Regions from separate parts of the Anoxybacillus sp. B2M1 genome, predicted to be linked through region 1. Evidence: riboswitches for the same ligand, from Rfam matches in the RefSeq annotation. Region 1 holds a riboswitch; the other holds the start of a gene.
The links. A riboswitch is a leader RNA that binds a small molecule or an ion and turns the genes downstream of it on or off. The one in region 1 is predicted to bind cobalamin.

Region 1 (15,754 bases):
TCACGAACAAATGACCAATTTAAAATAGTGACAGGACCTGTGAGCATTCCTTTAACTATTTTTTCTGTTAACGATTGTGCGTATACACTTTCCTTAACCGTCATCGGCTGCAAAAATTCGACATCGCCGTATATAATCGGCGGGCGAACGCAGCGCGAACCATATGATTGCACCCATCCATTTTCAGTAAAGGCAAAGCCCCCTAATTTTTCGGCGAAAAATTCGACCATATCGGTTCTTTCAAATTCACCGTGCACCAAAACATCTAATCCTATTTTTTCTTGAATGTCGATCCATCTCTTAATTTCTGCTTCAATAAAGCGCTCATATTGTGGCTGGCTCCACTCGCCTTTTTTGAGCTTTTGGCGCGCTTTCCGCACTTCTGCTGTCTGTGGAAAACTGCCAATTGTTGTCGTTGGCAATATTGGAAGCTGGCTTATTTCTTGCTGCTTCTTTTGCCGTACCAAATAGGATGATGCTCTCTCAAGCTGCGCCTTCGTTAGGTTCTCGCACTCCTTGTGCACGTTCGCATTATATCTTGAAGCATCCTTTTTCCATAAATGAAGCGCTTGTTGATTTTGAGCATAATAATGAGCGCGCTTTCCTTGGCCATCGATGAATCGTTCTGTTAAATACACAAGCTCCTCCAGCTTTTCGTCAGCAAATGCCAGCATCTGCTGCAAGTTCAAAGGCAATGTTTTTTCGTATGTTGTCGTAACAGGGACATGCAGCAAGCTATTTGATGGCTGCAGCCATAACCGTTCAGATGGGACAGAATGCAAAATTTTTTCCACGAGACGGCTGGCTGCCGACAGGTCAGTCCGCCAAATATTGCGTCCATCAATCACCCCTGCCGCTAGCACTTTATCTTCTGGAAAACCGCTCTTCGATAAATGGCGCAAATTTTTCTCTAGGCCATAAACAAAATCAAGGCCAATCCCGCTAACAGGAAGTTTCATTAGTTCTTCATACCAGTCTACTGCCTCAAAGTATGTCTGCAACATCATCTTTAAGTTAGGAGCAGCTTGAGGCAACCGCTCATAAACAGATACAAATTCCTCCATCTCTTTTTTGGTTAAGGAAGTAGCAAGAATGGGTTCATCAATCTGTATCCATTTTACCCCCTCGCGCTCCAGCTCCTTTAGTATTTGCTCATAAAGCGGAAGCAGCAATGATAGAAAATAGGAAAATTGCTTTTCATCATAGCCTTTGGAAAGCTTCATAAACGTATAAGGTCCGATCAAAACAGGTTTTCCTTCAACTCCTAATTTCTCCTTCGCTTCCCGAAAATCCTTTAATGGTTTGTTTTCTGTTATATGCAGGCGGGAGCTTTGTTCCTTGCTCCATTCTGGAACAATGTAATGATAATTGGTGTTAAACCATTTCGTCATTTCGCATGCTGGTGCTTTTTCATTGCCGCGCGCCATCGCGAAATAAACTGAGAGAGGAACCTCTCCCCCCTGATAATCGAAACGTTCAGGAATGAAACCAAACATAGCCGCTGTATCAAGCATATGATCATAAAGGGTAAAGTCGCCAACCGGCACAAGATCAATCCCTATTTCCCGCTGCTTTTTGATATGGTTTAGCCGAATGGACTGCATCGTGTCCAAAAAAATTTTTTCGTCTATCTCTCCATTCCAGAAAGATTCTAATGCTTTTTTCCACTCTCGTTTTTCCCCAATACGTGGATAGCCAAGATTGCTTGATTTCATTTCCTCGTTCTCTCCTATCATTTTATTTTTATCGTTTTTCCACTCTCTACCTGATCTTTAGGCGGGACTTGCCTGATAGGAAATCTATGTTGTCCATTCGATGGCTCGGTTTCCCGTTCATCCTTCCAGCTGAGTTGCTCTTCTCCTCACATCTCCCCGCATTCACCGCGATTTGACGTCATATTTCTTTTTCCGAATAATAAAAAAGCATTCCTAACGCTCCAACGGAAGCTAGAAATGCCATAAAAAAGGATTAATCCCTTTGTCCATGATGAACACCTCCCTATCCTCCGTAGGTAAAAGCAGTGTTGTCAGAACAGGCAGGTCTCCTGACTTAAGGATCATTGCTTTCCGCTCGCCTTCCCAATCTTTGATCAGTGGCAGTAAAGCGGAAAGCTCCTCTATTACAGTGGCGGGACCGTGCCGGAATCTCACCGGTCTTCCCTTTTCATCCGCAGGGAGCCTTGGACTGGGCCATTTAGTCTTGACTCACCTTTGGAACCTGTTCCCACATTTATTTTCTTGTTCGCCAAGAAAAAAACGCTTCAAACCTCCATTCTAAGCCTGTCATGAAGTATCAGAAAAATTTTACAATAACCCTATCATTCTTCGAAAAAATTGTCAAGGAGATTAAGTCTTCTGATTCATGGCGCAAATCTAATTTCGACAGAAGTCGATCGCTTTTATTAAGATTAATCATTCAAAAAGAGCATTCCGGTTTCAAAGCGTAACAAGTATCAACCAATAAGCTGTAGACCGTGTTGTTCGAATGCTCAACCGTCGAAATCGGAGCATCACCTTCTCATTTTTTATCCTTAAGTTATATCTAGATAACTTTCATGATCGAACACTGTCGGAAGCAGCCCAGGCCACCTGTTAGAAAGTTAAGAATTTTTTTGTTTTCGTCTCAGAAAAAATATGATATAGTGAACTTGAAAATTGAATAACGTTGGTTAGGATCAGGTACCGGTAAGCAAAAGAGCGCTTGACCGGTTTAAAAGGGAAGTTCGGTGCAAATCCGACGCTGTCCCGCAACTGTAAATGGGAGCAACCTGCCAAAACCACTGTTGAATGCTTGACATATCAACGGGAAGGGGCTAGGAAGCGATGAACATAAGCCAGGAGACCTGCCTGATTCGGTCCACACCAAAAACCTACGAGGATAGGGGGTGTTGAGGAAGCGGAAAAACATATGTTTTTTTGTATATGTTTTTCATAGGGGATCGTATGCGCTTTTTCAGCATCTTCATTTGCGAAGATGCTTTTTTTATTTGCTTCAAGCGCATGTCCATCATTCGAATCGTATCGGAACTTGAGAACGAAAGGACAGACATCATGCACAACACATTCGGAACAAAGCAATATTTTTTGGAAGCGTTTAAGCAAACGGTCATGAACAATTTTACAAAACATCCACCCGTTTCTTTAATGGATCTGTACGATCATTATCAATCGGAAATTGCCGTCCGCCTCCCTTTGTCAGAACAGCCATCATGCCGTGCTAATTTGCAGCAAGCATATCAAGAAATACGACAAGAACTTGTTTTCAGCAAGGAGTCGGCCGACGAAAGCAAATGATTTTAAATTAAGGAGGGATCTTTTTGGAATTTCGTCCAGGATTAGAAGAAATCATAGCGGCTGAAACGAAAATTTCATTTCTTGATGTGGAGAATGAAGAAATCGTCATCCGGGGATATGATCTGATCAAGCTTGCAGAAACCAAAACATATACCGAGGCAGCACATCTGCTTATTGAAGGAAAACTACCGTCACAGCCAGAAAAAGAGCGCTTTGAAATGCAGCTTCACACACAAAGAACACTGCCGCAAGAACTGGTGAAAATTTTGAAGCAGCTGCCGCAAACTACCCATCCGATGGATGCACTGCGAACCGGTATTTCCGTTTTAGCCAGCTTTGACCCACATCTCGATGAACGAACAGAAGCGGCTAATAAAGAAAAAGCGATTAAGCTTTTGGCTCAAGTACCTGCCATTATTGCAAGCAGCCATCGCTTGTTGCATAACCAGCCAGTCGTTCCATCGCACCAAGAACTCTCTTACAGCGCCAATTTTCTATATATGCTGACAGGGAAGCAACCAAGCGAGCTGGAAGTGGAAATATTTTACCGTTCGCTCATCGCTTATATTGAGCATGAGCTGCCAAACTCGACATTTACAGCGCGCGTCATTTCCTCCACCCACGCCGATTTGTACGGAGCATTGACAGGGGCTGTGTCATCGTTAAAGGGGCATCTTCATGGAGGAGCCAACGAGGCCGTGATGTATATGCTCAAAGAAGCGGAATCGCCAGAAAAATACAAACAGCTGCTCTATCAAAAGCTAGCCAATAAGGAACGAATTATGGGATTTGGTCATCGCGTATACATGAAAAAGATGGATCCACGAGCCTTGCTTATGAAAAAGGCGCTTCAAGAGCTTAGCGAAGTCCGCGGCGACACGACTCTGCTCGAAATGTGCGAGGCGGGAGAAACAATTATGAGAGAAGAAAAAGGACTCTATCCAAATCTAGATTACTATGCTGCTCCTGTCTATTATTTGCTTGGTATTCCAATTGAGCTTTACACACCGATTTTCTTTAGTGCCCGAACCGCCGGCCTTTGCGCCCACGTGATTGAACAGCATAACAATAACCGGCTATACCGCCCTCGCGTCAAATATGTCGGAGAGCGCCACCTGCAAGTGAACTGAAAAAGCAGATTAAACGCTCACCCGAAGAGGAATTGGGGCCAGCAATTCCTCTTCTTTTTATCATAATATAAATGGAGTCTAGAAAGGAAGAGATTCATGAGTGAAGTTTTAATAAAAAATAATGAAAAACAACAAACAGACGAATTGCTTGTTCGAATTGCGGATTATGTTCTTAACGGAAAAATCGAAAGTCATGAAGCATTCGAAACAGCTCGCTATGTCCTATTGGACACGTTAGGCTGCGGCATTCTTGCACTCCGCTATCCGGAATGCACAAAACTGTTAGGCCCCATTGTGCCAGGGACCGTCGTTCCTAACGGCTGCCGCATTCCCGGAACTTCTTTTGTTCTTGATCCCGTCCAAGGTGCATTTAATATCGGCTGCATGATTCGCTGGCTTGACTATAATGATACATGGCTAGCTGCGGAATGGGGACACCCTTCTGATAATCTCGGGGGCATCTTAGCCGCTGCCGATTACGTAAGCCGCCGCAATATTTCGCAAGCAAAAAAGCCGCTGAACATGAGCGATGTGCTGAAAGCGATGATTCAGGCCCATGAAATTCAAGGAGTGCTTGCACTGGAAAATAGTTTAAATCGCGTAGGATTAGACCATGTACTCTTCGTTAAAGTGGCGTCGACAGCTGTTGTCACCAAGCTTTTCGGCGGGGGACGCGAAGAAATAATCAATGCCCTATCGAATGCTTGGCTCGATAACTCCAGCCTGCGTACATATCGTCACGCCCCAAATACAGGATCGCGAAAATCGTGGGCTGCTGGAGATGCAACAAGTCGAGCTGTTCGTCTTGCACTCATGTCTTTAACAGGTGAAATGGGATATCCAACTGCTCTTTCCGCACCAAATTGGGGATTTGAAGATGTGCTATTCAAAGGGCAAAAGTTGAAGCTTGCTCGTTCTCTTGGATCATATGTAATGGAGAATGTTCTTTTCAAAATTTCTTATCCTGCTGAGTTCCATGCCCAAACAGCAGTCGAGTGCGCCATTGAGCTCCATCCTGAAGTGAAGGATCGCCTGGACGAAATTGAGGAGATTATCATTACAACCCATGAATCAGCCATCCGCATTATTGATAAAACCGGGCCATTGCATAATCCTGCCGATCGCGACCATTGCCTTCAATACATCACAGCGGTCGGTCTTATCTACGGAAATTTAACGGCTGATCACTATGAAGACGAAATCGCGCAAGACCCAAGAATCGATGCCCTTCGCGAGAAAATGACCGTTATCGAAAATAAACAATACAGCCGTGACTATCTTGATCCAGAAAAGCGTTCGATTGCTAACGCCGTACAAATTCGCTTTCAGAATGGCAGCGAAACAAGGCAAATCGTCCGCGAATATCCGATCGGACATCGTTTCCGCCGCCAGGAAGCAATCCCTAAATTATTAGAAAAATACACGAAAAACCTTGAAACACGTTTTCCAAAAAAACAGATTGACCGCATCTTAGACATTTCTCTCGATCAAGACCGGCTCGCAGCTACCCCTGTACATGAATTTGTCGATTTATTTGTCATTTAATCATTTAAAAATACTAAAGCAGGTTTCTCTTGAAGCTAGGAGAAAATGAATGCTTATGCCTTGAAAAATTCATTGGAAAGGGAGGGAGCTCCTTTGGTTTGGATTGTCGAACGTGAATCAACACAACACGAACTTGCCGAACGATTTCGCTATTTAATGAACGCCCCGGAAATTTTGCAAATTCCAGGCGCTCATGACGGAATGGCGGCCCTTATTGCCAGAAAAGTCGGCTTTCAAGCTCTTTATTTATCAGGAGCAGCGTTTACCGCCAGCCGTGGGCTTCCTGATTTAGGCATTATTACTTCAGAAGAAGTGGCACAGCGAGCACGAGAGCTAGTTCGTGCGACCAATTTGCCGTTGCTAGTGGATATTGATACAGGGTTTGGCGGCATTCTTAACACGGCACGCACAGCAAAAGAAATGGTGGAAGCACGTGTGGCTGCCGTGCAAATCGAAGATCAGGAACTGCCAAAAAAATGCGGCCATTTGAATGGTAAGAAGCTCGTTTCTCCAGAAGAGATGGTACAAAAAATTAAAGTGTTGAAGGAAGTAGCCCCTTCACTTGTGGTCGTGGCTCGCACCGATGCGTATGCCGTCGAAGGAATTGAGCAAACGATTGAGCGGACACGCCGATATGCGGAAGCAGGCGCAGATGCCATTTTTCCAGAAGCATTAACAAGCAAAGACGATTTCGCTAAGATGAAACAAGCCATCTCGATTCCGCTGCTCGCAAATATGACAGAATTCGGAAAAACTCCATATTATACTGCTGAAGAATTTGCATCTCTCGGCTATTCTATGGTCATTTATCCGGTCACTTCGCTTCGGGTTGCTGCAAAAGCGTATGAGCGAGTATATGAAGCGATTTTAACAACCGGCACGCAAAAAAACGAGCTTGACCAGATGCAATCACGCAAAGAATTATATGATGTCATTCATTATTACGATTTTGAAGCTCTCGATCAGACCATTGCAAAAACCGTTCTTCCTGATGATGACTTGTCAAATGAAAGAGAAGCTGATCAACGCTACAAATGAACACATGTTTTCCCTGACTCCATAAGTAAAGGCGCACTCTCCTCATGTTCATCACTGATGAGCATGAGGAGAATAAGTTATAGACAAAGTCAATGCTGACTTTGTCTATTGATGCTTTCAAAACGGTTGACAGATAAGCACCACAGCCGAGTGAGGATGCAAACGGAACAAAAGATGTTTATATGAAGGTCGTTTGTCAACAATCTAGCATTTGCGTTTTAGTCCTGCTTCTTGATCGCTTGTCCTCTCCTATTCCTCTATCTTTTTCCTCCATGATTCAATATTTCAAGGTAATAAAAAGAAGCCCTATGCTGATGACCGGAACGCTAATCTATCTAAATGATAGATTTCTCCGTAGCTAGAATTGCAGCTGGATTTATATGTAAAATAACAAGGAGGTTGATGATCCAGTAAAAACCCATTGACATCGCTTGATTCCTAGCCTTTCTGTCGTAGTCGGCAAGCGAATGGCTCATCAACACTTGTGATAAAATAATATTGAATCTTTTGGCCTTATACAGAACCACCCCAGCATCAAATCGTACGAATAGAAGATGAATCCTTGCCAAGCATTGAAACGTACGGCATACATAAGGGAAAGATAAGAAAAAAACGGAGGTGAAAAAGGATGAAGCCCGACGTTAAAGAAAAAATAAAAAATTGGTTATTAGTGATTATGATTTCAGCACTTGTCGGTTCATTTTTATTGTTCTTTTTAGGCTATTATCGGACAGGGTTAGCTGTTGGAGCCGTGTTTATGTTTCTTTCCCTGTTTTTGGGACAATGGTATTCCGCTAAAAGGGTAGATGATTTATATCATTCCGAATACAAAAGAAACAAAAGATAACGAGCCATTTTCGATCTACTCAACGATATACATCCATAGAAATAATCTCTTCCTTATCTAAAGCTTTTGCTGTCCGCGATCGCTTCTATACAAAGCAAAAAGGACAGAGAGCGTTTTTCTCCCTGTCCTTTAAAACATATATAATGACGTTTCAAGCTTTACTTTCTCTTGCTTTTTTTACAGCATGCGTAATGCTTGCTGCAAGTCCTCCCCAAATCACTACAATTCCCACGATCATCATGACTATGGCACTTGTTTCCATGTATTGAAACCTCCTCCCTAGTCTACTTTAGATATTGCCCCTGCAGGCCACCGTTTTGCTGAAAACATCCATCCAACAAGTACGACCAGAGCCGCAACAATCCAACCAAACACTGTCACAAACCAAGTTTCATAACCGCCATAGTTTTCCGCAATGTTCGTTCGAATATTATCAAACATCATGTAGCCTAGCACAAGCGGTGTAATGACACTTAAGCAAATTTTCCACCAAGCTCCTAACATAATATCTGAAATATTGTTAGCATGCGTTTGCAAATGATTCAGTTCACGCACAATCCATGCAATGAAAATGACCTCAACCAATCCTGCTAAGGCAACCCCGAAAGTATTAATAAAGTAGTCAACTGTATCAAGGAAATAAAGCCCGCCTTTAGAAGCAAACAAAATTGACAAAATAGCGGCCAAGCCCCCGCCTATCGCTACTGCTTTATGACGGGAAACGCCAAACTTTTCTTGAATTCCTGCCACATACGTTTCTGAAATCGAAATCAGCGAAGTTAATCCTGCTAATGTTAATGATAAAAAGAATAGAACGCCAAAAAACTGATTAAATGCCGGAAACTCATTGATAATTTGCGGGAAGACAACAAACGCCAGACCGACGCCGCCAGAAACGACCTCTTCCACAGTTTTTCCTTGCTGCTGTGCTAAGAAGCCCAACACACTAAAGACTCCGATTCCTGCCAGCAACTCAAAGCTGGAGTTGGCAAATCCTGTGATAAAAGCATTGTTTGTCAAATCTGACTTCTTTGGAAGATAGCTTGAATAAGTAATCATAATGGCAAATGCAATAGATAAGCTAAAGAAAATTTGGCTGTAAGCAGCGATCCAAACTTTTCCTTCTAAGATCCGGTCCCAGTTTGGCTTAAAAAATGTATTTAGCCCTGTTGCTGCTCCATCCAATGTCACTGCTCGAATGACAATAATTAAAAATAACACGACTAATGTGGGAAGAAAAATCTTATTTGCTGTTTCAATCCCCTTCTTAACTCCATTAAATAAAACGATAAGCGTAACCGCCCAAACAAGAATTAATGGAATAAAAACACCTGGAACAATTCCACCAAACTGTCCTGGGGTTTCCACAATCTTCAAATAGTCTCCAAATAAAAATTTCTCCGTATCGCTTCCCCATTTTAAATTAAATGAAAACACAGTATAAGATATCGCCCAAGCGATAATCACTGCATAATACGTAGAAATAACAAAAGAAATGAGTACTTGCCACCAACCAATCCATTCGGCCTTTTTGTTGATTCTTAAAAAAGATAAAGGCGCAGAACCGCGATACTTATGACCAATCGTAAACTCCAGAACAAGAATAGGAATCCCTGCTGTCAGTAGAGCGAATAGATAGGGAAGAAAAAACGCTCCGCCGCCATTTTCGTAAGCAACGGCTGGAAATCTCCAAATATTCCCCAATCCGATAGCAGATCCTGCAGCAGCTAAAATAAATCCAGCGCGTGTCCCCCATTGCTGTCGATTTTCCATGCCAATAGCCCTCCTTTAATTCGTTAGTTTTTTGGCTGAACACCCTCTCTTTTTGCCATCTCCAACAAAAATCAATCTGAATTAATAGTTTTTTCAGATTTTTTAAATTATATAAAAATTATACTCTTTTCTATTATCACTGTCAAAATAATATTTCAGAAAATATACTTTAATCAGTATATTCTGGATGCGACTTGACACATTCTTTTCATCATCATGGAATTTGAATTGTTTTTTACGTTTAGGCAGCGAACAATGCTATCTTAAACTCAAAAATATTAAAAAGAATCAATTGTATTATCTATAAAAATGTATAAATATAATATTTTGTTTAAAATAATAAATCGTCGATTCCCTTGCTGAGAATCGACGATTGGAATCAGACACAATCATCCAGTTGTTTTAGCGCGACTTGGTTACGCTTGAAAAGCCCCTGTTTGCTGATACGACCATCCATTCATACTGGCGCAGCTTGACAGCAAATAACGTGAGCGGATCATGATACATTTCTGGATTTGTTTTCATCTTTTCTAAATCTTTTTCTTTTTTATAAATCTCTGTTTTCATTTCATCCACTGTCTGATTGAGCGCTGCAAACGATTTACGGAAGAAAATAGAAATATCGCGCTCAAGCGTTTTTTCAAACAGCTCGAACTGCAGAAGCAGCTGCTTGATAATGGATTCTGTCACATCGATATAATCCTCATTTTCAACAAATTGTTTATATCTATTATATAACATGAGATTATTTTGCTGGAATACTCCAAACAATTTTCCGGCACCCTTCAATAATATTTGATATGGGGTACGGCGCAGAAAAATATTCACTTTTTCCAGCTCTACACTGCTCGTCATTCGATCAGCATCACGCTGCCAGTCATCAAGCACTCTAAAATCGCATAGCAGCTGAAGCCGTTCTTCACCAAACAGTTTATTAAATCCTTCGCCCATTTCATGGAGGAACGCTTGGCAATCGTTCAGCTCATCATTCGCTGTGTCAATCCAATCTTGCAACAAACGATACAGCTTCGGCAACACGCGTTCATGTACATGAGCGTCGATTCTTCGATTCATTTCATCATTTAATTCTAAATGAATGCTGCGGAAATCGCTGTCTTCTTGAATCATCTCAGAGCATCCGCGCAAAATCTCCGGAATCTTCTCCATTAAATCTTCCTTGACTTCCGCTAATACTTTATCGAAGGTCCTTGTAATCGTCCGCACTTTTTCATTTTTTAAATCCGCCAACTGATTGATGGCACCGCTTAGCTTTGCCACCATCTCTTCATTCCAGCGAATGGAGTCCGCTAATTTTTCCTCCATTTCCGTCCATTTACTCAATAAATGATGAATAAACTGTCGGGTAAATATTAGCATCTTTTCGACCCTGTCCGCTTCTGTAACGCCATGGTTCAGGCTTCGAAAAAATTCGTGAATCTCATGCTGCTGCTTCCGGCTTCTTAAATAAGAGGAATAGGCCAATACCTTTGCGTTCGGAAAATAAGCCTGCACCCTTGAGCGTGTCTCCTCTAAAATGGCAGCTGCTTCATGCTCATCATAAATTTCATCCATTTTGTTTACTAGAAAATGCACAGGAAGATGCGGCGCGCACTCCCGAATATACATAAGAATTTCTTGTTCATTTTCAGTAAACGGATCATTCACATCCAATACAAATAAAACACTATCCGCTAAGTGCAAATAGTTTTCTACCGCTTCTTCCAGTCGGCTTCGATGATTAAATCCAGGTGTATCAATAAGCGCCAGGCGATTCTCTTGTAAAATAGGCGCTGGCAGTGAAAACTCCATAATGGAGCTGTTCATTTGCTTGTTCAGTCGTCTATCAATCGCTTCCTGAAACTCGTGAAAGTTTAAAGTAATTAACTCATCATCTGATACTTTTCGAATCTCCGTTTCTTCTCCTCCTCTAAAGACAATAATAGAAGAGGTCGGAGCCGTTAAAATATTTTCGCCAAGAAGTGAATTGACAAACGCAGATTTGCCGTTTCCTGAAGCTCCCGCTACAAAAACACGGTATGTCTGCAAATCCATCAATTCCTGCATCAGCCATCTATAGCGGTAGCCACGGTCTGCCTTCTGCGACTCCGCCCATCTAACAATGGAATTAAATAATTCAAGGCTATATTCTAAGCCGTCAAATTCATTTTTCGCTTGAAAGATAAGATCTTCGGCCTCGCGGACAATCTCGTCATTTAAGCTGTTCGGAAATTTCTCACTCCATGCCAGCACAGCCGCAGAAGCAAACAAAACATAGGAATGATTGGCGATTTTGATCCAGTTTGTTAAAAGATTAGGGATAAAATTCTCCACATCTCTTAATAAGTAAGCTCCGCTAATTAATTCAAAATACGTATCCTGATACAGTTCGGATAATCTTTTCCACGATTGCTTGCGGTTCGCTCCTAAATGAAAGAATAACTCATTAAATTCCTGAAGCCATGAAAAATAGGCCCGATCATTTTGATAATGAGTCCATAGCGCTTCCGCCAGCTGTTCAAATCTTCCTTGATCCAATTCATACAATACAGCTAAGCACTTTAAAAAATACGATGGCTCGAAAAGCTTTGTATAGCCGCGTTCTGCATAATCGATTAACATATCAAACCAACGCTGCGACTCTGTCCGAATAGCCTCATTTGCCGCCAATTCGATTGCGCTTTTCCAATCTCGATGCTTTTCGAAAAAGCTACGAGCCATTTCAGTCACATTTCCATAATCCGGATGAAACGCTACTGCTTGTTTAATAATTTGATCCGCTTTCTCCATATCGCCTTGATCGATATACAAGGAAAACAGCTGCAGCAACACCTCTGCTTGCAAAACGGCGCTTTCTGCTTCAATAGATTTATAAATCTCTTCAGCCATCGACAGCTGTCCAAGCTCATAATAACAATCAGCAATGTTTTTCTTCGCCCACGGCTCTAAGTCGTTGTGGGTATTTTCCCATTTAAAAATCGCCGCTTCATAATCCTTTTTGTGAAAATATACCTCTCCTTGGGCAAAACGAATGGCCGAGATATCAGCTGTACCGTCTTTATATCCTTCAAGAAATGCCTCTCCAAGTAAATGAACGGGATCCTTCTCTCCCGGCGTCATAAATGTTTCATAAAATGTTTTTTTGATCAGTTGATTCTCCAACATCATTCTTATCCCCCGATCTCTATATTTCATTGTCTATCATTCTTATAGACGATATCCTCTTCATGTGAGGCATGATGATGAACGATGACAACCATTTATATGCTTAGGCTCCCGATCACATCATATATTGAAAATATACGGCAATATAATGGCGCTTGTATTCCTTTGATCGAATACCAATAGCCGAATGTTCACCAAGATATAGGTGATAACAAAAAGCTTACGGAATACGAATGATCCAATCAGTATTTGTTGCTACGCCAGCAAAATTTTATCGAACAGAATAGAATCTTTGATTCTCTGTTATCGTCATTTTCCCATATCTATTTAATATATTAGATGAAAAAAGTGAAATACCTTTTCTTTTTTACTCTTTCCTAACTTCATCGGTTTCCTTTGCGATTCTAGCAGTCTGATCATCAACACGCATCATTCTCTTTCCGTCCACAGTATTCTAGCAGACTTACATTTTCATAAGGTTTCAAATTGCTTTCATTTATGATACAGATTTTTATCACGATGTAAAAAACAATCCAGTTTTCGGAAAAATAGATCCCATATAGAGGCCCATAACTAAAAATTTCATCAACAACAGAAAAATGAAAATCACACTTTGCAGAATTCTCTCTACCTCCTTCCTATAAATTAAATAAATGGAATCAGGTGTGTTGATGATCCAATCCCCCCCCATTGACATTGCTTGATTCCCCGCTTTTCTGCTGTAGTCGGCAAGCTAGATTGCATGCCCTCCTCGAACAAGAACGCTGGCGTCTAGCTCATTCATTCCATGTTTTTAGTAAAATAACGGATTATTAACACTTGTGAAATGGAATATTTTTAGGATATCGTATCGTTTTTCGTCCAATCACTGGATCGAATCATAAACCGTTTCCTGAGCTATAGATAGCTCTGAAAGCAGCGTTGCTTTGAGCTTCTGTAGCGTGTAAACGCGTGACAAAAACTCTTCCAGTGATTTGTCTCCAGTTGCCAAAAGATCATTTATTTGATCTCCAATATACCCTATGGCATGATAGAGCATGATGATCGATATCACTTGCCCCCTCAACCTTTGATCCCATATGTGCGAGCGTTGATCATCCGCTTTCGCCGGTCGAAAGACAAGTCAGTGACTTGTTTTCCGACCGCGAGCTTTAGCAGATACCGTTTATTCATCAGGTATATAGAACGAGGACAATAAATGGGGCCATTTTCTCTAGCGCTACGAGTCTTCAATATGTATATCATGATTTTGGTGAGATCATGTCAGCTTTGCTTAGCCTGCGGAAGAAAGAAACTTGAAGAATAAGCATTCCATATAAAAAAGGATAGGAGATCGCTGAATACCATAAATTCCAATGATGATGATATAAAAAACCGACACGTACCGCCAACCATTCATAAAAAGTGGAAAAAATGCTCCAGCCCAACAGATATAAGCTTTTTTTCTTCCACGTTCCATCGTAAGGATACCAGTTAATAATGAGCATGGAAGCTGCAGGATATATTCCGAATAAAACCAATAACGTTTTGGCTTCGATCATAAAAGGATAGAAAAAACCATACAGATCATATTTTTCAGCAAATCGGTCGACGATCTCTGAAGTAAACAATGCAAATAAAATGCAGCTATAATATTCAATGCGCATTAATTTCTTTTTCATCATAATCGCAATAAGATTAAATACAATAATGGAAAAATAAAGAATCCACAATCAAAACCACTCCTACCATTTATTCTGCATTCTTTCTTATATTCTTTATGGTTTGTAGCTTTCCACTCTGCATATCCATTGATAATATTTTAAAATCAGTATGAGCAAAAAAGGATAGCTCAATGCAGAATAGGTTAAATCCCACCAGCCGTAACGCAAATAGCCCCACGGTTCCGGCAATAAAGCACACGCTTCGTATAAAACGATCAGAATCCAAAAACTTATAAAACAAACAACGCGTTTGGATAACGAATCTCTAAAAGGATACCAGCTTAAGAAGAGCATATTGACAGCTGGGATCAGCACTACTCTTGCAGGAAATGACTCCCATTTAATCTCTTTTGTAAAATACCAATACGCTTCGTATTTGGTGCTTAAATACAAATCGACAATATTCTGAAGCGCAATCGTAAAAGTCCAAATGTGTATGATTTGATTTTTTGTCAAGCGTTTATTTGTCATAAAAGCCGCACAATTAAACAAAAGAGCGGCAACAATTAATCCCAACACTCTATTCATCCTTTTTTCTTTTTACTAACAGTTTCATCCTCTCTTGTGCAATTTATGCGAAAACTTAATAAAAACCAATCCTTCAAGCTTTATAAAGATATAGACATTGCGACGGGTGGGTCCCCGAACAACACCACCTTGTTTCCGACCATGGATTTTTACAGATATCGTTCATTCATATTTATATAACCCAATGACAACAAGTGAATCAATTTTATCTGACACCATAAATAGAAACTTATGGACATACTACCTGATGAGAATAAAAACTTTTCTCTATTTTTGTCGAATGGATTTATAAAATAAATAAAACTTGTCCAAAATCCTAATATAGATACCTTTTGAAAAGAGGAGCAAAAATATATGTTCAATCAAACCCTTCTTTGGATTTCGTTTATTTTTCCTTGGTTTCTGCTGCTATTTTTTCATAAACAAAAAATTAAACGATTTATGGCAACCGGCTTTCTTTGTGCGTTAATCATGACGGTCATTTTTCAATTGGGTGAAAGGCTCCATTGGTGGACTGTCAAAGAGACCGTTTTTCCTCTCACTCATCTGACACCGATGATTTATAGTTTCTATGTGGTTGCTCCCATCATTGTTTTATATTTTACTTTCGGAAACTTTTGGCTTTACATGCTTGTCAATGCGGTGATGGACATCATCTATGCCGTCGGTCTCATGAAATGGTACGAATATCTAGGGATTATGGATTACCACAATATCAACGGCTTCTCAAGATTT
Region 2 (15,754 bases), 1.8 Mb from region 1:
ACTATCTTCTTTATAAGCCGCGCGGTGTGATTTCAAGCGTTCAAGATGATAAAGGCCGAAAGGTTGTTACTGACTTTTTCCAGGATATTGATAAACGAATTTATCCCATTGGACGCTTAGATTATGATACATCCGGTATTTTATTATTAACAAACGACGGTGATTTTGCGAACCTTCTGATGCATCCACGCTACGAAATCGAGAAGGTATATGTGGCGAAGGTTAAAGGAATTCCGGCGAGGGCCCAGTTAAAGCAGCTAGAAAAAGGAATTTGGCTTGAGGATGGGATGACCGCACCGGCAAAAGTGAAAATGCTTTCATTGGATAAGCGGAAGAAAACAGCGGTCATTGAGATTCGCATACATGAAGGACGCAATCGTCAAGTGCGCCGCATGTTTGAAGCAATCGGCTGTCCGGTTATGAAATTGAAACGGGAAAGATATGCCTTTCTCGATTTAAAAGGATTGAATCCTGGCGATTATCGCGAACTATCCCCGCATGAAGTGAAGCAGCTGCGCGCCCTTGCGTTATCTGGGAACGGCATTCACAAATAACCGAAAACTTTTCTCATTTGTCACATAACATTCATAGAATTTTCATTATGAATATAGTGAATATTGCTATAATGATAGGTGGAATATCTTTTGCTTAGGAGAGTTAATGTGATGAAAAAGCAGCGACTTGTTTTACGAACCGTGATTTTAATTGTATTGCTAGGAGCGGTTGGGTATACCATCTATTCAAACTTTTTTATGGAAAAAGCAGAGGTCAAGGTTGGTGCAGAGGCTCCTGATTTTGTATTGACAGATTTGCAAGGAAAAAAGCACCGTCTATCTGAATATCGCGGAAAAGGCGTGTTTTTGAATTTTTGGGGCACATGGTGTAAGCCGTGTGAAAAGGAAATGCCTTACATTAACCAGCAGTATGAAAACTTTAAAAAGCAAGGAGTCGAAGTGCTGGCGGTGAATGTAGGGGAGCCGAAATTAAGCGTGCAAAAATTTGTAGACCGGTATCAATTGACATTTCCCGTTGTCATTGACCGTGAGGACCAAGTCATGAACGCTTATGGTATTGACCCGTTGCCAACGACATTTTTAATCGATAAAGACGGAAAAATTACGAAAATTATTACCGGATCCATGACAGAAGAAATGATTAAACAATACATGGAAAGCATTAAACCGTAGGGAGTTTTTGATTATGGAACAAGTAAAATGCGAATGTGGCCACGTTAATCCATATGGTACCGTGTTATGCGAATCTTGCGGAAAGCCGCTGGAGCATACGGCGAAGCCGTTGCTGGATATGCGCTATGAAGGAAGCGCCCGGCGTTCTCAAACCTATAACAAAACAATCGTTGATAAAATTTGGAATTTCTTTTCGTCTGTCAAGGTCGGAGTCTGGCTCATTGTGATAACACTGGTTGCTTCGGCGATTGGCACGATTTTTCCACAAAAAATGTATTTACCGCCTAATGTGACGCCTAGCGAATATTATGAGGACCGATATGGCTGGGCGGGAAAGCTATACTATGAGCTAGGGTTTGATAATTTGTATGGTTCATGGTGGTATATTCTGCTGCTTGCATCCATCGGGGTATCGCTTGTGATCTGTAGCTTAGACCGAGTTGTGCCTCTTTATCGTGCACTAAAAAAGCAGGGGGTGACACGCCATGAATCATTTTTGCGCCGTCAGCGCTTATTTAGCGCAACAAGAATGGAGGACGAATCTTTTTTAGAAACCATCAAGCAGCGTTTGGCGAAGCGGCATTATCATGTCCGCGAAGAAAACGGTAATATTTTGGCAGAAAAAGGCCGATTTTCGCGATGGGGTCCATATGTCAACCATATCGGACTTATCATTTTCTTGATTGGCGCCATGCTTCGTTTTGTACCAGGCATGTATGTGGATGAGGTACTTTGGATTCGCGAGGGAGAAACAAAAGAAATTCCCGGAACAAACGGTCGGTATTTTTTGAAAAATGAAAAATTTATTTTTGAAACATATGAAAAAGGAAAATCCAATCCAGTTTTTAATGAAGCAATTGATCGTGTCGGAAGCGGAATGGTGGCGAAAACCTATCAAACAACTGCGGTGCTATATAAGCGAGTAGGTCCCACTGTGCCCGGTGAAGAACCGAAGCTAAAAAAAGTGAAAGAATATCACATTCGTGTCAACGACCCGCTTAAGTATGACCATTATGCATTGTACCAAGTAGATTTTAAGATGAATGAATTGAACAAAATGTCCTTTGAGCTGATTGACAAGCAAACAGAAACCGTATTTGGAAATCTTTCAATCGATTTAAACAATCCGAAGCCATCCTATGATTTAGGAAAGGGTTATCGGGTGGAGCTGCTCAGCTACTTTCCTGATTTTTATTTTGACAATGATGGCAACCCGGCGACAAAATCGCGAGTTCCTAACAACCCGGCTTTTGTTTTTAAAATGTATGCACCGGACAAGCCAAAAGGAGAGATAAGCTTTGTGGCAATTCGCCAGACGATTGAACCGTTTGGTGATAACAAATACAAAATGGCGTTTGCTGACGTGGAGACAAGAAATGTATCTGCGCTGACGGTACGCCGAGATTTTACTTTATGGATTTTAGGAGTCGGCGGAGCCATTTTTATGATTGGCGTTATTCAGGGAATGTATTGGAATCATCGCCGCATTTGGCTTAAAATCGTTAACGGGGAAGTGTTGCTAGCTGCTCATACCAATAAAAACTGGTTTGGTCTGAAAAATGAAGTGAGAGCGATTATTGAAGGAACGGGATTAATGATGCCGATCGATCAGGCGGAGGAAGAGAAGAAAGAAGCGCAAGGGGGAAAAGGGAATGGCGCAACTAAGTAGTACGTTGCTATATATCGCATTCGTTCTGTATTTAATTGGCACATTTTTTTTCAGTGGAACGATTCGCCATAAAAAAGATCGACCACAAACGAATCGGTGGGCAACGATTGGGATTGTGATTACCATTGTAGGCTTTCTGTCTCAGGTAGGATATTTTATTACGCGATGGATTGCGGCTGGACATGCTCCTGTCAGCAATCTGTTTGAGTTTACTACCTTTTTCGGAATGATGCTTGTCGGCGCATTTATTATCGTTTATTTCATTTATAAAACAAGCATTCTTGGCGTTTTTACACTACCGATTGCTCTTCTTGTGATCGCTTATGCCAGCATGTTTCCGCGGGAAATTACACCGCTGATTCCGGCGCTGCAAAGTGATTGGCTATATATTCATGTCACAACCGCTGCTGCGGGAGAAGCGATATTAGCGATTAGTTTTGCGGCAGGGTTGATTTATTTGATTCGTGTAGTCGATCAGTCCAGACCATCCAAACGGACATTTTGGCTGGAATTTGTGCTATTTTGCTTGATTACGACTCTCGGGTTTGTCGCGGTTTCTAGTGCTTTTGGACTCGCTGATTATGAAGCCAAATTTCAATGGGTTAATAAAAATAAGGAAACGCAAGAAGTGGTGTATCAAATGCCAGCGCTTGTCGGTCCGCATCAATGGACTCTGGAAAAGCAGAGCGCGGATCGTCTAAAGCCGCTTGTGGAAATGCCGGCCATCATTAATGCCAAAAAGCTGAATACTGTCATTTGGTCATTATTTGGCGGTGCAGTGCTTTATTTGCTGCTGCGTCTCCTATTGCGGAAGCGTGTTGCTGCTGCGCTACAGCCATTTGTCAAAAACGTCAATTTAGATTTAACCGATGAGATTGGCTATCGTGCAGTTGCGATTGGATTTCCTGTGTTTACACTTGGAGCGCTGATCTTTGCCATGATTTGGGCGCAAATTGCCTGGACACGTTTCTGGGGATGGGATCCGAAGGAAGTATGGGCGCTGATCACATGGCTCTTTTATGCGGCGTTTTTACACCTGCGCTTATCCAGAGGATGGCATGGGGAAAAATCTGCATGGCTTGCGGTCATCGGTTTTGCGATTATTATGTTTAACCTCATTGCGGTCAATTTGATTATTGCTGGATTGCATTCTTATGCTTGATCATAAGCATCAGCGAAAAAGGGGATCCTCGCAAGGGATCCTTTTTTTCTTGTTTTTGGATAGTGGTTTCGGGACAACATATTATAATTATAGAAGAAACTCCCGTTTATTCATGGTGGTATTGGTCGAAGTGAACTAATCGACATAAATGAATAATGACAACGCTTCAATGGACAGAAAGAATAGGGGGAAAAAAGGGGGCGGAGTCTGTAGTCAGCTCGCATTGATTTTAACCGACACAACTTACCGCGTCGGCATTTGTTCCTAAGTGTTCAGGCGATAGCCGATATCGGTGTTTTCACATACGCTGGCATGACCGAGGACAATCACCGATTGGTTTTAATTAAAAAAATGGCATTATGTTTTTTGGAAGCATCAGCCGCATCTTCTCATGAATGGGGAGTTTGTTCAAGATTTTTTCGCCTGAACATCTTTTGGCTGCTCCAACTGGACAGGTTTGCATTGAGTTGAGTACGGAGAGTGAAGTTGTTTTTTATGGGCGCGTTCGTTACGAGGATTTTCAACCATTGGCTTTTGCAGATGCCATTCGTTCCATCTTTAAGTTGTATTTATATAGATAAAATGGTGCGGTTTTTGTAAAATAGTGAGCAAGGGAGGATGTTCAATATGGATAAACAAATCAAAATTTTAGTTGTTGATGATGAAGAGAGGATTCGCCGTTTGCTAAAGATGTATTTAGAACGTGAGGAGTATGTGATTGAGGAGTCTGATAATGGGGGGGATGCCCTCAAAAAAGCGTTGGAAAATGATTATGATTTAATTTTGCTTGATTTAATGCTGCCGGGTAAGGACGGCGTAGAAGTATGTCGAGAAATACGTGAAAAAAAGGCAACACCGATTATTATGCTGACCGCTAAAGGAGAAGAAGCGAATCGCGTGCAAGGGTTTGAAGCCGGCACGGATGACTATATTGTAAAGCCGTTTAGTCCGCGCGAAGTCGTGCTACGAGTCAAAGCTTTGCTTCGCCGTGCAGCCAATATGACTTATGTCCAAACGGATACAACAGCGAAGGATGTGCTTGTGTTTCCACACTTAACGATTGATAATGATGCCCATCGCGTGACGGCTGATGGAAAAGAAGTCAGCTTGACGCCAAAGGAATATGAGCTGTTGCTATTTTTAGCTAAATCACCTGATAAAGTATTTGATCGCGAGCAGTTGTTAAAGGAAGTGTGGCATTATGAATTTTTTGGCGATTTACGTACAGTAGATACACACATTAAGCGGCTTCGTGAAAAATTGAATAAGGTTTCCCCAGCCGCTGCTAAGATGATTGTCACCGTCTGGGGAGTGGGGTATAAATTTGAGGTTGTGAATGAATGATGTGGTTTTTGCGGAGCGTCGTCGGGAAGCTATGGGCGACTATTTTGCTTCTCGTTTCCTGTGTTTTATTCATTTTAACCATTCTATTATTAAAGTTTTTCGAAACCTACTATGTGCAGGAGGCAGAAAAAGAGCTTACACAGCTAGCCGTCAGAGTATCAGAAGTGATGCAGGAGCATCGGGATGAAGCGCTTGCCCGTTCGATTGCGGCAACCCTAGTGGGAAATACATCCAAAGCAATCATTGTCGCGGATAAAACTCACTATTGGTATTTGCCGGCTAGCTCACAGATCCGTGATTTGCCGATATCATTTGTGGAAGAAGATCAAGAGCTTCGCGAAGTCATCACAAAGCAAAAGCAAGTGAAAAAGAAAACCTATTTGCCTAGTCTTCAAACAAAAGAAGACCGTTATAATGAATGGTTGATTGTGGGCGTGCCTGTTGCTTTGAACGATGGAAAGCACGGCGCCGTGTTTGTTTACCAGTCGCTGAACGCCGTGGAGGATACGACCCAGCAAACGAAAAAGCTCATTTTTCTGGCCGCGTTTATTGCCATTGTCATGACAACCGTATTTGCGTTTTTTTTGTCCACGCGCATTACCGCGCCGCTGCGCAAAATGCGGCAAGCCGCTTTTGAAGTGGCGCGCGGCAAATTTGACACCAAAGTCCCGATTCTAACGCATGATGAAATTGGGGAATTGGCGATGGCGTTTAATCAGATGGGAAGGCGTTTGCAGTTTAATATTAATGCCCTTAATCAAGAAAAAGAGCAGCTGGCTAGTATTTTAAGCAGCATGGCAGATGGGGTCATCACATTCAATCGCGATGGGGAAATTTTAATTACCAATCCGCCCGCTGAGCGTTTTTTGCAGGCTTGGTATTTTGAACAAGGAAATGAAAGTGAAGCCATGGCAGCCTTGCCGCCGCAAGTAAAAGAGCAGTTTGCCCGCGTGGTAAAGGAAGAAACAAGACAGGTGGCAGAGGTGACGCTGCAAGGGCGGACATGGGTGATTTTAATGACGCCGCTTTATAATCAAACCGCTGTTCGTGGAGCCGTAGCGATGCTGCGGGACATGACGGAAGAGCGCCGCTTGGACAAGCTGCGCAAGGATTTTATTGCCAATGTATCACATGAATTGCGCACCCCTATTGCCATGCTACAAGGGTATAGCGAAGCCATCATTGATGACATTGCGGCAACAGATGAAGAGAAAAAAGAAATGGCAAAGGTAATCTATGATGAATCGTTGCGAATGGGGCGACTTGTCAATGATTTATTGGATTTGGCGCGAATGGAAGCCGGACATATTACGCTCAATTATGAAGATGTTCAGCTTCGGCCATACATTGAACGGGTGACTCGCAAATTTCAAGGATTAGCGAAAGAAAAGCAAATTGATTTATCTACAGAGTTTCAGAGTGAAGATTTGCATATAAACATGGATCCGGATCGCATCGAACAAGTATTGACCAATTTGATTGACAATGCCCTTCGCCATACAGAGGAGAACGGCATGGTGAAGGTGGTGGTCGAACAAACGGGAGAAGGGGTATCCATTCATGTGCAGGACTCGGGATCAGGCATTCCTGAGGAGGATTTACCATTTGTATTTGAGCGCTTTTACAAGGCGGATAAGGCACGTACTCGCGGACGTTCTGGCACAGGGCTGGGGCTTGCCATCGCTAAAAATATTATCGAGGCGCATAAAGGTACGATCCATGCTCATAGCAAGCTCGGCGAGGGGACAACGTTTACGTTTACGTTGCCGCTGAACGAAACAAAGGGTGTCTAAAAGCGTTTGAAACATTCGCTTTTCAGACACCCTTTGCACTTACTTGCCGGACGGCAAAGAAACAAAAATGGTGGTTCCTTTTCCTTTCGTTGATTCGACTTTGATGTCGCCGTGATGCATGGAAACAATTTTTTTGACAATTGCAAGTCCTAAGCCATTTCCGCCTTCAGAGCGATTTCGCGAGCGGTCTGCTTTATAAAACCGTTCAAACATATGCATTTTTTCCTCTTCAGACATGCCAATCCCTGTATCGGAGACAGCGACCTGAATCTTTTGCCCGCTTTGAGACACACTGATCGAAAGTTTTCCTTTTTGGGGAGTAAACTTAATGCTGTTATGGAGCAAGTTCATCCATACTTGATCGAGTAAATCTTTGTCCGCCACAATTTCGGTTTTATCGAGCACGATATCGATGTCAATGGCTTTTTCTAGCCACTGCGGCTCGCAAGCAAGCACAATGTTTTTTAGCTGCTGGTCCAGCCGGTATTTTTTCGGTTCAAATGGATGATGCTCTGATTCAAGCGAGGTCAGCTTTAAAAGGTTATCGCTTAATTTCGACAGCCGCTTGCTCTCAGTTTCGATAATATGAAGATAGCGGGCACGCTGTTCGGCGCTGAGCTTGTCATTTTTCAACGCATGGATAAAGCCAATAATAGATGTTAGCGGCGATTGAATTTCGTGAGAGACATTGGAAACAAATTCTTGCCGCAGCTGTTCCATTTCGCTTAATTCTTGGGCCATTCGGTTAATGCTTTCTACAAGCTCATTAAACGGAGAGTGCGGCGAAATGGATTCAAGCCTGATGTTAAAATTTCCGTTGGCAATTTGTTCAAATGATTTTTTCATGGAATGGAAAAATTCTATTTGTTTTGCCCGCCATCCCCCCATTTTCTCAAGAAATTGAACGGCTATTCCGAGAATGAAAAGGCCGATGATAAAATTCATCAGCTCGCGCACATAATTGGACGGGTGGTAATGAAAATGGCGGTACAAGTAATTCGTTAAGAAAAAAGCGATCGTCCAACAAGAAATTAACGAAAAGATCCCGACGAAAAAAACGAAAAAACGCCATATGAAAAGAAAGATGGAAGGACGCTTGTTCACGGCTGCTGCACCTCTAAGCGGTAGCCTAAGCCGCGGACAGTTATGATTTTAAAGCCGCTCTTTTCTTCAGAAAATCGTTCGCGCAGCCGTTTGATATGGACGTCGACGGTTCGTTCATCGCCTTCATAATCGTAGCCCCAAATCTCTTCAATTAATTCCTCTCTTGATAGTGTCCTTCCAGGATAGCTCGCTAGCTTGAATAAAAGCTCAAATTCTTTTTTCGGAATCGTGAGCATAGAATCGTCCCACGTGATCGTGTAAGTTTTCTCATCAAGCAACAGCCTTCCTGCTTGCACTGTGTGCGAATTCGCGATGCGGTAGCGTTTCAACAAGGCTTTAACCCTTGCTATCAGCTCCATTGGTTCAAAAGGCTTGACTAAGTAGTCATCCGCCCCCAGCTCAAACCCCTTCACTTTTTGTGATGTCTCGCCTTTAGCGGTAAGCATTAAAATGGGGATATCGGCAAAATGCCTAAGTTCTTCGCACAATTCCCAGCCGTCCATTACCGGCATCATAATATCGAGAATGGCCAGATCTATTTTGACGGTTTCTAGCAATCGAAGCGCCTGCCGACCGTCAGCCGCTTCATAAGTTTCAAACCCCGCACTTTCAAGCAAAACTTTCAAAAGCTCGCGAATATGATCATCATCATCCACAATCAATAACTTTGTCATACGTTCTCATCCTTTAGCCGTATTTTTTTGCATTTCTTCATGAAGATGCAATTGTTGGATGGCGAATTCTCGATAAAGCGCATGGGTGGCAAACAGCTCTTGATGCGTCCCCATTCCCGTAATCTCGCCTTTTTCCATGAAAATGATTTGATCAGCGTTGATGACCGTCGATAATCGATGGGCAATCACGATCGTCGTTCGTCCTTTCATTAAGTTTTGCAGCGCTTTTTGCACCGCCATTTCCGATTGGCTGTCGAGGTTGGACGTGGCTTCGTCCAATAATAAAATGCGCGGGTTGCGCAGCAGCGCGCGGGCGATGGCGATGCGTTGGCGCTGCCCGCCGGAAAGCTTGATGCCTCTCTCTCCTACCTCTGTTTCATATTTTTGTGGCAATTCTTCAATAAACGGAGAAGCATAGGCCATGTCGGCTGCCCATTTTAATTCTTCGTCACTTACTTGATGATCAAGCCCGTAGCAAATATTGTCACGAATCGTTCCAGCGATAAGCGGACTTTCTTGAGATACATAACCAATTTGCTGGCGCCATGAAGATAAAGAAAGGGCATGAATAGGTTTCTCGCCGAGAAAAATGCTGCCGCTTGTCGGTGTATAATACCGCTCTAAGATGGAAAAGAACGTCGTTTTTCCTGAACCGCTCGGGCCGACGATCGCTGTCACTTTTCCCGGTTCAATCGTAAAGTTTACGTTCTTTAAAACCGGTTCACCGTTTTCATATGAAAACGATAAATGGTTGACATGGATCGGTTCATCAATGCGAGCGACCTCTTCTCCAGACAGATAGTCTTCTTCCTGCTCGCGCAGCGTGGCCATGATGCGTTGTGTGGCTCCCATCGCTTTTTGCAATTGTGTAAAGAAAGTACTGAATGCAGCAAGCGGCATGACCATCTGGAAAAGATATAAAATGTAAGCAACGAGCTCTCCGGCCGTCATTGCCCCTGTAGAAACCCGATATCCGCCAAAGCCGAGAATGACAACAAGCAGAAGCATAAGCACAATTCCCATCAATGGCATGACCATGGCCTGAACTTTTGCTTCCTTCAATCCATAGCGAAATAAATGCGAAATGCCTTTTTTCCCTTTTTCATATTCAAGCTGTTCCGCATTGGATGATTTCACAAGGCGAATTTCTGACAGCACTTGTGTAATAAAAGCAGTAAATTGCGCTGTTTCATCCTGCAGCCTTTTAGAGTTTTTAAACATTTGTCTTCCTAACGGGATCATAATGCTAACGGCTAGTGGAAGCAGAATAAAGATGGTCAACGTCATTTTCCAATCTAAGTACAGCAATAATGCGACAGAGCCGATTATGGAAATAATGCCATTGAAAAAGTTGGCTGTATGCTCTGTGATTAATCCTTTCACAATAGCGGTATCATTTGTAATTCGGCTAACCGTTTCCCCTGTACGATGACGATCATAGTAAGGAATGCTCAAATGCAGCAGCTTCTGCCATACTTGTTCTCTTATTCTTGATACAACCGTTTCTCCTGTATAGTTAATCAAGTAGATGGAGAAGCCTCTAGCGATTGTTTGCGCAATAAAGGCGCCAACAAGCAAAATGATCGTCGTTTTATTTAATGATGAAACGGTGAAGCCGTCGATCATTTTTTTCGTAAATTGCGGAATCGTTAAGCTGACGATGGAAGACGCCACGCTTAAGAATAGCGCAATAATCATGATCATTTTAGACGGCTTCGTTGCTTGAATCATCCGGATAAACGAGCGCCAGTCTGCTTTTTCTTCTAATGATTGCTTTTCCACGATTTGATCACCACTCTTTTTGCCATGATTTTTTATGCTGTCGTGTATGTATTGTACTTGATGTTTATGAACAGAATATGAACTTTGGGACATCATCATAAATATATTATAGCACTCGCAGCGCTTCTTGATCCTGTGACAAGGCACGGAGGCTTCAGCGAAGAATGACGTTTGTAAAAAACTGTATTCGACAGCGTTCTATGATCTGCCTCCATCTGTAAAAAAAAGGATTGTGCTTTTGAATCGGCTATAAATCCATTTTTTATTTTTTCTGTTTATCGGGTCTGGAAAGCAAATGGATGGTATAATGGGATTGTAGGAAAAGAAAAGGGAGGAGATGCTGGATGTTTGGCAAAGTTGCTGCTGATGTTCTCGGATTAAGTGATATCGGCTCTGTCATTAAACCCGAAAATTATGATAAAGTGGACGCAGACGATTATGTGATGCATGAAGATGAAGAAAAGATTTATTTTTTGATTAAGTCCAAATCAGATGAATATTGCTTTACTAACCGAGCGCTTATTCATTTAGATGGGACGAGCGCGACAAGTAAAAAGCGAACGCTGCGCCGTTATGATTACTATAAGCATCCAATTGCCGGCGTATCGCTTGAGACGGCAGGCACGGTCGATTTAGATGTAGAGATTAAATTTACTATCGGATCGGAGCACTATTCGATTGATGTGCATAAAAAGCATCTGGAAGAAGTGAAAGATTTATATAAAGCGCTTTTGAAAATTTCGGAAATTTGCCATGAAAATGAAACAACGCTCGACTTTGCGCGAAAAAGCCTCGATGTTGCCTCCTCTGTGCTAGGGCGTGTTGCCAGCACTCCAAACAGCATTGCTGAACAGTTTAAAGAGCTAAATCAAATCGCGTTCAACTGGCTTGTTGAGACGAAGAAGCAGTATACAGTAAAAGAGTTTGGGGATGTATTTGAACGCTATATTAACAATTAATGGCGATCCAAACGACTCGAATGGCGATAAACTGCTGTTCGAGTCGTTTTTGCGGTAAGTCGGTGGATGTGCTTTCATCACGCCAATGCGTTAAAAAATGAGATCCATATAATATAGAGACGGGAAAAATGGCGAATTCCGTCATTTTTTTGTTGCCAAACAGCCTTTCGTCCTTTAATATTGTAACTGTCAATTGTTCGATTATTTTTTACAATTGTATATCGATGCAGAAGGGTGCCGAAGTGAGCGAATCGCTAGTAGGCTTAATAGGGAATCTGGTGCGAATCCAGAACTGTCCCCGCAACTGTAAATGCTGACGAAATGAAATAACCACTGTGCGGTATTGATGGGCAAGCTGTTGGCCGCATGGGAAGGTTCAAAGTAGGATGAAGCATAAGTCAGTAGACCTGCCCTGACTGCTCGATGTTTCCAATCTTCGGGGGGTGAGATGGCGAAACGGCAAAAGGTGGCTATTATGCTGCCACAACTCTATGGTTTGTCGTTTCTTGCTCATTCCGTCCGGGATGGGCATTTTTTAATTTATATGTGCAGGAGGAGAAACCATGATGAAGCAACTGAGGTATTATACGTGGCTGCTTGTGTTGATGCTGACGTTCGGCCTTCTTGCCGCGTGCGGTAATCAAGAAACAGACAAATCCACTCATTCATCCAATGCGAAGCAAGAAGCAACAGCTGCTTTCCCGGTAACCGTTAAGGACGGATTAGGGGAAGAGGTCACGATTCAGTCCGAACCGAAAAAAATCGTTTCGTTAATTCCGAGCAATACGGAAATTGCCTATGAACTTGGTTTAGGAGAGAAAATTGTTGGCGTCAGTGATTTTGATAACTATCCGGAAGATGTAAAAAACAAAGAAAAAATTGGTGGCATGGAGTTTAACGTGGAGAAAATTATTTCACTCAAGCCTGATTTAGTGCTTGCTCACGCATCGAGTGCCCATAATTCGCGGGACGGCCTGCAGCAGCTGAAGGATGCGGGAATTACAGTGCTTGTTGTGAACGATGCCAAAACATTTGATGATGTTTACCATTCGATCCAATTAATTGGACAAGCAACAGGGACAACGAAAAAAGCCGATCAAATTGTCAACCAGATGAAATCAAAGCTTGAAGCCATCAAGGAAAAAGCAAAAAACGTGAAAAATCCAGTAAAAGTATGGGTGGAAGTGCAGCCGGCGCCACAAATTTATACAGCAGGAAAGGGAACGTTTATCAATGACATGCTGCAAGTGATTTCAGCAGAAAACGTGGCTGGCGATCAAGAAGGATGGCCGATGTTTACGGAAGAAAAAGCGGTAGCGCTCAATCCGGATGTGATTGTTGTCACGTATGGAGACTATGTGAAGGATGCTGTAAAGCAAGTGATGGCACGGCCGGCGTGGAAGGACGTTTCGGCGGTTAAAAATCAACGCGTATATGAGGTGAATTCTGATTTAGTCACAAGATCAGGCCCACGCCTTGTTGAAGGGGTAGAGGAACTTGCCAAAGTCATTTATCCGGAAATCTTTAAATAATATGATTGCCTACATCATCGCTCTTACAGCGGTGGTCGTGTGCATTTTGTTAGGGATATCGATAGGCTCACTATCGATTCCCTTTTCGTCTATTATTGACATTTTTTTAGAGCAATGGTGGGGAATTGCGCCGTCCCCTGACATTCCTGATACGCTTGTGCAAATTGTGATGGCCATCCGCTTGCCGCGCGTTGTTTTAGCGTTTTTAGTCGGCGCTTCCCTTTCGTTGGCGGGAGCGGCGTTTCAAGGATTGCTAAAAAATCCATTGGCTGATCCTTACACGCTCGGAGTATCATCGGGCGCGTCAGTCGGAGCGGTCGTCGTTTTGTTCTTTCATCTGCAATTGCCGTGGTTTGGATCGTTTACATTACCAATCATGAGCATTGCGTTTGGGTTGCTGACTCTTTTTCTCGTTTTGTTTTTTACTCGCGCCGTCGATCCGCGCATGTCAGTGGAAACGATCATTTTAACCGGAATTATTTTCAGCGCATTTTTCAGCGCGTTGATCTCGCTTATGATTGCGCTGACAGGAGAGGAACTGCGGCAAATTATTACTTGGCTGATGGGAAGCGTCGCGATGCGAAGCTGGAAATATGTTGTCATGATGCTTCCGTTTTTTATAATAGGATGTTTGCTGTTATTAGTGAATCACCGCGAGTTAAACGCTTTTGCCTTTGGTGAAGAGGCAGCTGCTCACATAGGTGTCCATGTTGCCAAGCGCAAGCTGGTCATTTTAATCGGCGCTTCCTTATTAACAGGGGCGGCTGTTGCTGTGTCGGGGGCGATTGGCTTTGTGGGCTTGGTCGTTCCTCATATGATTCGTCTTGTTGCGGGACCGAATCATCGCTTGCTTTTACCGCTATCGCTTTTATATGGGGGCGCTTTTTTAGTGCTAGCCGATTTAGCGGCGCGAACCATGATTTCACCGAGTGAATTGCCGATCGGCATCATTACTTCGTTAATTGGTGCACCTTTGTTTGCGGGGTTATTTTTAAATAGAATGAAAAGGAAGACGTGAAAATGATGTTAAACGTTCATGATGTTTCCTATCAATACGGAGAAAAAGCGGTATTACAAAACATTACCTTCACAGTGGAACAAGGGCAATTTTTTGGAATTTTAGGGCCTAACGGCAGCGGCAAAACAACATTATTAAAGCTGTTAAGCAGAGAGCTTTCTTTACAAAAGGGGACCATTACACTGAACGCCGTCCCGCTTGCTTCCTTTTCGTCAAAAGAACTGGCGCGCCTTGTCGCTGTTCTCCCGCAAAGCGCCGATTCAGCATTTGGCTATACCGTCAAAGAAACGGTAGAGTTAGGACGCTATGCCCATCAAACAGGGTTATTTCCAACATGGACAGAGGAGGATGAACAGGCGGTAGCCGAAGCGCTTGAACAAGTGGGGATGGCACATAAAGAACAGGAAACCATCGACCGTTTAAGCGGTGGAGAAAGGCAGCGCGTCTATTTAGCAAGAGCGCTTGCCCAAAAGCCGAGCTTGCTTTTTCTCGATGAACCGACCAACCACATGGATATTGCCCAACAAATCAAACTGCTAGATCAATTAAAAAAATGGACAGAAGAAAATCAGTTAACGGTTGTAGCCATTTTTCATGATATGAATCTGGCTAGCTTATATTGTGACCGGCTTTTGTTGCTTCATGAAGGAAAGATGGCGGGACTCGGCGAACCAAGCGATATGATTGAAGAAAAACAATTAGAAACCGTATTTCAAGCGTCTGTGCGGCGTCAAGCGCATCCCGTTGTGTCCAAGCCGCTTCTCACGTTTGTTCCTCAGACCTATTCCGATACGAGTCAACAGAACGATTCCTTAAGTGCGTTAACGATTGCTCAAGACGATGAACAGATTGTCATTACCACACCGCAGCCTTTTAAAGTGCTGTCATCGGCTGTGGTTGGCGCTGGTTTTCAATGGGCTACACACTTTGTGAATAGACATGTACCGAAGCATTATCGCTGTGATGATCCAGAGGCAGAAATGAAGCAATATTTACAATCCCATTCTTTTGCCGTGCATCGTACCATTGGCATGATGACCGCTGTCTATTTAGAGGATGCCGTATGGATAAAGAGCAGCGAAGAGGAAGTGGCGCTATTCGTGATGGTGACCGCGGGCGTTGGAAATGCGGTGGATGCTGCAAAAGCGTGGGAAAAAAGGGAGAAAGTGGAAGGAATCGGTACGATTAACGTATTTATTTTTATTGATGGCCAATTAAATGAAGCAGCATTTGTACAGGCCATGATGACGACAACGGAAGCGAAAGTGAAAGCGTTATATGATGCACACGTACTTGATCCGGAAACACATACGCTGGCTACTGGCACATCCACTGATTGCATTGCCATTGCCTCATCACAAACAGGACGCTTGTTTGAGTATGCTGGAACGGCTACGCCGCTTGGCAAAGCGATTGGACGTTTTGTGTATGAGGCGACAACGGAAGCGTTGCGCAAATATAAAAAACGGAGAGGCGATGGGAAGTGACCTATCATTTGCTCGCAATGGCTTTAGCGGTCGTCATTGATTT

Region 2: another riboswitch for cobalamin. It lies ahead of GFC28_RS00430 (ABC transporter substrate-binding protein); the one in region 1 lies ahead of metE (5-methyltetrahydropteroyltriglutamate--homocysteine S-methyltransferase).

Annotation. Positions count from the first base shown of each region.
Region 1 is NZ_CP015435.1:2,074,112-2,089,865, forward strand. Features, by position in the region: gene metE (5-methyltetrahydropteroyltriglutamate--homocysteine S-methyltransferase) at 1-1,715, opposite strand, end outside; cobalamin riboswitch at 2,018-2,198, opposite strand; cobalamin riboswitch at 2,660-2,864, shown strand; gene GFC28_RS10105 (hypothetical protein) at 3,051-3,293, shown strand; gene mmgD (citrate synthase) at 3,317-4,423, shown strand; gene GFC28_RS10115 (bifunctional 2-methylcitrate dehydratase/aconitate hydratase) at 4,520-5,968, shown strand; gene prpB (methylisocitrate lyase) at 6,062-7,006, shown strand; gene GFC28_RS10125 (hypothetical protein) at 7,635-7,853, shown strand; gene GFC28_RS18865 (methionine/alanine import family NSS transporter small subunit) at 8,005-8,115, opposite strand; gene GFC28_RS10130 (sodium-dependent transporter) at 8,133-9,626, opposite strand; gene GFC28_RS10135 (dynamin family protein) at 10,029-12,791, opposite strand; gene GFC28_RS10150 (CBO0543 family protein) at 14,030-14,500, opposite strand; gene GFC28_RS10155 (hypothetical protein) at 14,546-15,019, opposite strand; gene GFC28_RS10160 (hypothetical protein) at 15,374-15,754, shown strand, end outside.
Region 2 is NZ_CP015435.1:65,475-81,228, forward strand. Features, by position in the region: gene rluB (23S rRNA pseudouridine(2605) synthase RluB) at 1-554, shown strand, start outside; gene resA (thiol-disulfide oxidoreductase ResA) at 666-1,187, shown strand; gene resB (cytochrome c biogenesis protein ResB) at 1,201-2,856, shown strand; gene ccsB (c-type cytochrome biogenesis protein CcsB) at 2,840-4,018, shown strand; gene GFC28_RS00400 (response regulator transcription factor) at 4,646-5,362, shown strand; gene GFC28_RS00405 (ATP-binding protein) at 5,362-7,155, shown strand; gene GFC28_RS00410 (sensor histidine kinase) at 7,195-8,259, opposite strand; gene GFC28_RS00415 (response regulator transcription factor) at 8,256-8,933, opposite strand; gene GFC28_RS00420 (ABC transporter ATP-binding protein) at 8,940-10,664, opposite strand; gene GFC28_RS00425 (PH domain-containing protein) at 11,060-11,674, shown strand; cobalamin riboswitch at 11,890-12,103, shown strand; gene GFC28_RS00430 (ABC transporter substrate-binding protein) at 12,241-13,206, shown strand; gene GFC28_RS00435 (FecCD family ABC transporter permease) at 13,172-14,224, shown strand; gene GFC28_RS00440 (adenosylcobinamide amidohydrolase) at 14,227-15,711, shown strand; gene cbiB (adenosylcobinamide-phosphate synthase CbiB) at 15,729-15,754, shown strand, end outside.